Regions from separate parts of the Paenibacillus lacisediminis genome, predicted to be linked through region 2. Evidence: riboswitches for the same ligand, from Rfam matches in the RefSeq annotation. Region 2 holds a riboswitch; the other holds the start of a gene.
What was found. A riboswitch is a leader RNA that binds a small molecule or an ion and turns the genes downstream of it on or off. The one in region 2 is predicted to bind FMN.

Region 1 (3,410 bases), on a different contig from region 2:
GTTGCGCTGTATGACGTCGGTCCAGCACGTCGGTCCAGCACAGAGGTTGGCACATCGGCGGACTGCCGGCGGCATAGGTCAAACTCCCTTCCTCATAAAATAATGGCAGCGAATTTTTTGTGAGGGAGGGAAACCGATGCAGATTCATGTCGTTCAGCGGAACCAATCCATATACAGCATCGCCGATACTTACGGCATCCCTTATGGCGATATCGTGGAAGCGAATGAAATCCCGAATCCCGACCGGCTTGTGGTAGGACAAACTCTGGTTATTCCGATCGTCGGCAGCTATTACCGGGTTCAGCCCGGTGACAGCTTGTGGTCGATCGCACAGCGGTTTGGAATCAACTACCGGGAGCTGGCTCGGGTGAACGGTATTTCACCGGACCGGACGTTGTCCGTCGGGTTTCGGCTGTACATTCCGCCCCGTCCGAAACGGAACGCGGAGTTTAACGCCTATGTGGAACCCCGGGGCGGGACCGTGGCCCCGGAGCTGGAGGAAGGGGCGCGGGAGGCCGCTCCACATTTGACTTATCTGGCGCCGTTCAGCTTTCAGGCGCGGCGGGACGGATCGCTGAAGGAGCCTTTGCTGGACAACTTCCCGGCTATCGCCAGAGAAAACCGGGTCGTGCTGATGATGGTCGTTACGAATCAGGAAAATGACCGGTTCAGCGATGAGCTGGGACGGATTCTGCTGAACGACATCGCCGTGCAGGATCGGTTTTTGGACAATATCGTGACGACGGCCGGCAATTACGGATTCCGGGATATTCATTTCGATTTCGAATTTTTGCGGCCGGCCGACCGGGAAGCTTACAACGCCTTTTTGCGTAAGGCAAAAGCCCGTTTCGAGCAGCAGGGCTGGCTGATGTCGACCGCACTGGCGCCCAAAACGAGCCGGGAGCAGCAGGGACTGTGGTATGAAGCCCACGATTACCGGGCGCATGGGGAAATCGCCGATTTTGTCGTGATCATGACCTATGAATGGGGCTACAGCGGCGGACCGGCCCAGGCCGTGTCGCCGATCGGTCCGGTGCGCAGGGTCATCGAATATGCGCTGACGGAAATGCCGGCAGGGAAAATTATGATGGGGCAAAATTTGTACGGCTATGATTGGACCTTGCCCTTCGTTCCTGGCAGCGTAGCGCGGGCGGTCAGTCCACAGCGGGCGATCGGGATCGCGGCCCGGCATAACGTGGCGATCGAATACAGCGCACGGGCGCAGGCTCCTTTTTTCAGGTACACGGATGAGGAAGGAAAACAGCATGAAGTGTGGTTCGAGGACGCCAGGTCCATCCAGGCGAAATTCGATTTGATCCAAGAGCTGGACCTCAGGGGCATGAGCTATTGGAAGCTGGGCCTCAGTTTCCCGCAAAACTGGCTGCTCATCGAAAGCAACTTCGACGTGGTGAAGCGGTCGTAACATGAGATGGTCTTGAATTTTCACGAATTTTCAATTATAATTTTCATGTGACTTTTGTAACAGTGGCATCGGGTTGATTGCGGTATGCTGAAACCAACCCAACATTTTTTAAAAAAATTCAAATGAATATGGATCTTCGGGGTAAGGTGAAATTCCTGACCGGCGGTGAGGTTCCTCTATTCCATGGCGAAGAGAGGGGCTTAAGCCCGCGACTCGTTTACCGCGTATTGTCTGCGGTTGGCGACTGACTTGGTGCGATTCCAAGGCCGACGGTAAAGTCCGGATGGGAGAAGATCAAACAAGCAAGTTTGAACAGAGCTTTTCTTTGCTCTGCCCAGGCTTATTTGGTCGCCCTCGCAACCCCTTTTTCACGAAAGGATTGCGGGGGTTTTCTGCGTAGACCCCATATTCAAGAAGGGGACATCACTATGAAAAATGCAAGTGCAAGCGGTAGAGTTAATGGGGTAGGAGCGGGGACAGGCAAGGTTGGTTTGCAGGCCGGCGGCAACGCCGGCACGCTGGCGGGAGCATCCGGAATGGCGGGCGCGTCAGGGAAGGCGGCAACATTGGCCGTGAACGCGGCCGCAAAAGGAACAGCGAAAACCGGGTTTTGGCTTGTCGTTCTGGGAGCCGCCCTCTGGGGTGTCGACCCGCTGTTTCGGATCATTTTGCTGAAGTCGCTGACTTCGGCGCAACTTGTTCTGATTGAACATATCATCATCGCTTTGGTGGCCGTTCCGGTGTTATGGAAAAACCGCACCGATCTTAAAGGGCTGGGCTGGCGTCACGCCGGAGCGCTGCTCTTTATTTCCTGGGGCGGGTCGGCGGTCGCCACCATCCTGTTCACGATGGCTCTATCGAGCGGTGATTTGAACGCCGTGCTGCTGCTGCAAAAAATGCAGCCGCTGTTCGCCATCCTGCTCGCCGGTTTGATATTGAAGGAGAAACTGCCGCGTCACTTTGCCGGATTGCTGGTGATCGCTTTGGCCGGAACGTACCTGCTCACTTTCGGATTTACGGTTCCGATCGGGCACTGGCGCGATTTCGTGCAGGTCGGCAGCCTGCTTTCGCTGGGAGCGGCCGCGCTTTGGGGCGGTTCGACCGTGATGGGCCGGCTGATGGTTGGAAAGATGAAGTATGAGACGGTCACGTCGCTGCGGTTTATTTTGGCGCTGCCGCTGCTGCTGGCCATCGCCTGGAACGAAGGGGCGGCCTGGAATCTGCCGTCCGGAGGCTGGCAAATCGCCGCCGTTTCGCTGAACATGCTTGGACAGGCGCTGCTGCCGGGACTCCTGAGCTTGCTCGTCTACTACAAAGGATTGACGACCACAAAGGCGTCGGTGGCCACGCTGGCAGAGCTAAGTTTTCCGATGGTCGGGGTGCTCGTCAACTGGGTAGCGTTCCAGCAGATGATTACGGCAGCCCAAGTGTGCGGATTCGTGCTGATCTGGGCGACACTGTTCATCATCTCACGTCAGGGCGGATCGCCCGCCGCGGAGACGAAAACGAGCAACGCGGGGGCTTAACGGTGATGAGGGATTAACTTGTTTTTTAACTGACTCAGGTTTTGGGGACCTCCATTGCGGAGGTCTTTTTTGTTGCCAAGAGGAATTTGGGGAGTATGGGGCTTTGGCTGGTCCGGTACCTTCTAAGGGCATATGTATGATTGCGCGCGGGTTAGTAAACATGCTGACCGGTGATTCTATTGGATATATCCAATAGAATCAGTTGAAATTCGCAGAAAAGAGCCCATCGCGGCAAATCTATTGGATTTATCCAATGGGACATAGCTTCAGGACTGAGGAGAAGCTAATAGGGGCAGGCGCGATTGAACCCATATAATGTTAAAGAGCGAATTATGAAAATATTCATCGGACAACCTGTCATGGAATGCGGGATCAGCTCGAAAAAGTTCTGGGAAAAAGATCCATATACGCTCGATTATGAAATTTTGGCTTAGAGTGTTGCGACTTTAACACGGAAGCTT
Region 2 (3,410 bases):
CGCCACCGGCCTCCACGACCGTCAGGCTGATTCCGTCCACCGCAACCGAACCTTTGGGAATGATGTATTTGAACAAGGACGAACGAAGCGGTGCGATTTCGTATACTACCGCGTTTTGGTCCCGGCTCGTGCCGACGATTTTCCCAACGCCGTCGACATGCCCTTGCACGATGTGGCCGCCGAAGCGCCCGTTTGCCGCCATCGCCCGTTCCAGATTGACCCGGCTGCCCGGCTTCAGATCTTTCAAATTCGTATTCCGGTACGTTTCCGGCATCACATCGACCGTAAAGGAGGCGGCGTCAAAGGCAGTGACCGTCAGACAGACTCCGTTGACGGCGATGCTGTCTCCGAGCTTTAGACCTTCGGTGACCATCCGCGCGGAAATTTCCAGCAGCATCGCTTCTCCCTTGCGGCCGATCGATTTCATCGTCCCGATCTCCTCAATGAGTCCCGTGAACATCTCTTATCCCTCCTTTGGCTCATTTACGTTTCGCTCCAAACCGGAAAACCCCGGATGCACACATTATCTCCGATTTGCGTCACTTCCATATCCCGCAAGCTGACGGCGTCCCGCATCAAATCAAAGCCGTCGAACTTGAAGTTCACCGCCGCCGCTTCGCCGCCGATCAGCTTGGGGGCAAAAAACAACACAATTTCATCCACCAGCCGATTTTGCAATAACGAGCCGTTTAAGCGGCCGCCACCCTCCACCAGGACGGACGAGATACCTTTAGCTCCGAGCTGCTCCAGGGCAAGCTTGAGGTCCACCTGCGGTCCGTTTCCGCAGTGCATCACTTCCACGCCCAGGCTTGTTAACAGCTCCGCCTTGGCCGGATTGGCCCGCTCCGTCGTCAGCAGGATCGTCGGGGCCGCATGATCCTGCAGTACCTTGGCGGATTCGGGAATCCGCAGCGTGGAGTCGACGATCAACCGGACCGGCGACAGCCCCGGAACGGAAAGCCGGGTTGTGAGTTGCGGATCGTCGGCAAGAACGGTGGAGACGCCGACCATAATCCCCTGATGCCGGTGCCGCATCGTATGCACGATTTCCCGCGCGTCTTCATTGGAAATCCATTTGCTGTCCCCGGTGCGGGAAGCGATTTTGCCGTCAAGCGTGCTGGCCGTTTTGACCGTGACATAGGGGAGCCCTGTCGTAATAAATTTGATAAACTTCCGGTTAATCTTCAGGGCCCGTTCCCGGAGCACGCCTACTTTCACCTCGATCCCCTGGCTGCGGAGCATCGCAATGCCCCTGCCGGCAACCTGGGGATTCGGGTCCTCGCAGGCAATGACGACCCGTTTGACCCCCTCGGTGATCAGCCGCTCGGCGCAAGGCGGCGTCAAACCGTAATGGCTGCAGGGCTCCAGCGAAACGTAAACGGTACTGCCCTTGGCGTTCGCTCCGGCCATGTTCAGCGCATGAACTTCCGCATGCGGCGTGCCGCGCTCAAGATGCGTCCCCAGTCCGACGAGCGCGCCATCTTTCACGACCACCGCGCCGACCACCGGGTTGACGCCGGTTTGGCCCTGGGCCCGCTCGGCCATGTCCAGAGCAAGCCCCATGTAGTAATCGTCATCGATCACTTGCATTGCCTCTCGCCTCCCGCTGAATCCAAAATCACAAAAACCTCAAACTAAAACCTCAAACCTAAACCTTAAACAAGATCAAATAACCCTGCCGGAATCAATCCAGCAGGGTTGTATGAGAGTTGTCCTACGCAAGCAAAAAGAGCAGACGACAAAGACAATACCGCCAAAAAGACGAATAGCCTAAATACGCCGTATTTTCAAGCCACCATTCCATCACGCAACTAAACTTTGTGAATTACGGAACTTGAAATACAAAAAGCCCTTTGATTGCAAACACGCCCGAAATAAAAATAATTGAAACATAACTAAAACGTGCGTGTTTCTTCGCGTTTTCCTTCTCCCATCCAGACTATACTGTCGGTCCCGGAATCTCACCGGCTCAGCCGCTCGCGCTTGTTCAAGCGCCTCGCGGGTCACGGACTCGTGCTTGAAGCGGAGGGATTGATACCACTGGCGAAAATTGCCGCCATCCGTTTCAGCCATCACCGTCGGTAGGGAATTTCACCCTGCCCCGAAGGATTGTAGCTTATTTGGTTGTTGTCCTATGATAAGTCATAGGCTCTGCGGTAATGTTACCACCACAAAATGAAAAACGCAAGCACTGCCTCCCTGGGGAACATCACAGTGCACCTCCGGAATTGTTTGCAGCACTCAACTTTAGGGAACGGAAGCCGTTGCTTATGTTTTGGGAAAGGTTGCTGCTAGAAAGTACTGGAAGACCCTAAATCTTGAGAATAAACATTTTGAACACAATCTCGCTAAATAGGAGGATGACAGCGACTCCGCTTGGTAAGGATCGCAAAGTGCTCGGCCTGACCTGGCTGGCTACCTGCCTCCTAGGCGCTGGCGAGAAAAACCTGGGATCACTGGCGGAGGTCCTTCACAGTGGAAACAGGCTGTACCCATAGCTTTCGCGTCGTGCTGCTCCTGTTCGACCGTGATCTGGTACTGGCCGCGCCGTGAGTTGATGCTCGAGGGATACGCTCACGTAGCGCCAGCAAGAGTAGTCTGTACGGACTCGAACTGATGGCGGGACCAGAGCCCTCGCCATCGGTGCTTACAGCAAGTTTATCATTTGACTTTTTTTGTCGAAAGATCCGTAACGAATTTGGATCGTCTATATTTGGTATATGATGGTTTGCTCTCTGAACATGGCTTTTGAGTAAAGTCTGATCCGATATATATGGTGGCTCAAAAAAAGACTCATTTCTAGGGTGAGCTATATCAATTGTGCCTGAAAATGGACACCCCGTCTGGGTTATTCTATTTCCTTCATCATCTAACTTGATTAGAGGGCAACCCGTTAGTTTACTTCTTCCAACTAGGATTTATTGTTGTTTTGCGGGGATTCGTCTCCATTTCAATAAATCAACTCCTAAGCGTAAAAACGATATACGTAAAAACGATATATAGGTTCCGCCAAAAGTCCAGCTATCTTCAGTAGCATTATTTTCTTTAATAGTTTTAAATCCTAATAAGTTATTTTTTCACTTTATGTTTGGGTTTCGTCAGGTCAAAACTATGTTTTACCATATCGTGAAGATCATCCTCCGGAAGGTTTCCATCTAAGATAATCGTATTCCAATGCTCTTTACTCATATGATATCCCGGCTTAACTTCTTCAAATGCATTTCGAAGGAAATCAGATCGCTCAGGATCACATTTCAGGTTAACGCAAAGATGATCATCTTTTTCAAATATTAATGCAAAGATCTTCTTGTTTCCTTTGTGGCGTATGGCTGTCCAATCTTCTCCAAAAGGATGATCCTCATATGAGGCTGGATAAGATAAACAGTATTCTACGATTTCTTCTAATTTCA

Region 1: another riboswitch for FMN. It lies ahead of ACLD72_RS10920 (DMT family transporter); the one in region 2 lies ahead of ribD (bifunctional diaminohydroxyphosphoribosylaminopyrimidine deaminase/5-amino-6-(5-phosphoribosylamino)uracil reductase RibD).

The regions. Positions count from the first base shown of each region.
Region 1 covers NZ_JBKIAX020000004.1:474,631-478,040, reverse strand. Annotated here, with positions in the region: gene ACLD72_RS10925 (LysM peptidoglycan-binding domain-containing protein) at 137-1,423, shown strand; FMN riboswitch at 1,552-1,722, shown strand; gene ACLD72_RS10920 (DMT family transporter) at 1,960-2,949, shown strand.
Region 2 covers NZ_JBKIAX020000017.1:75,424-78,833, forward strand. Annotated here, with positions in the region: gene ribE (riboflavin synthase) at 1-460, opposite strand, end outside; gene ribD (bifunctional diaminohydroxyphosphoribosylaminopyrimidine deaminase/5-amino-6-(5-phosphoribosylamino)uracil reductase RibD) at 484-1,590, opposite strand; FMN riboswitch at 1,919-2,113, opposite strand; gene ACLD72_RS25570 (MmcQ/YjbR family DNA-binding protein) at 3,070-3,410, opposite strand, start outside.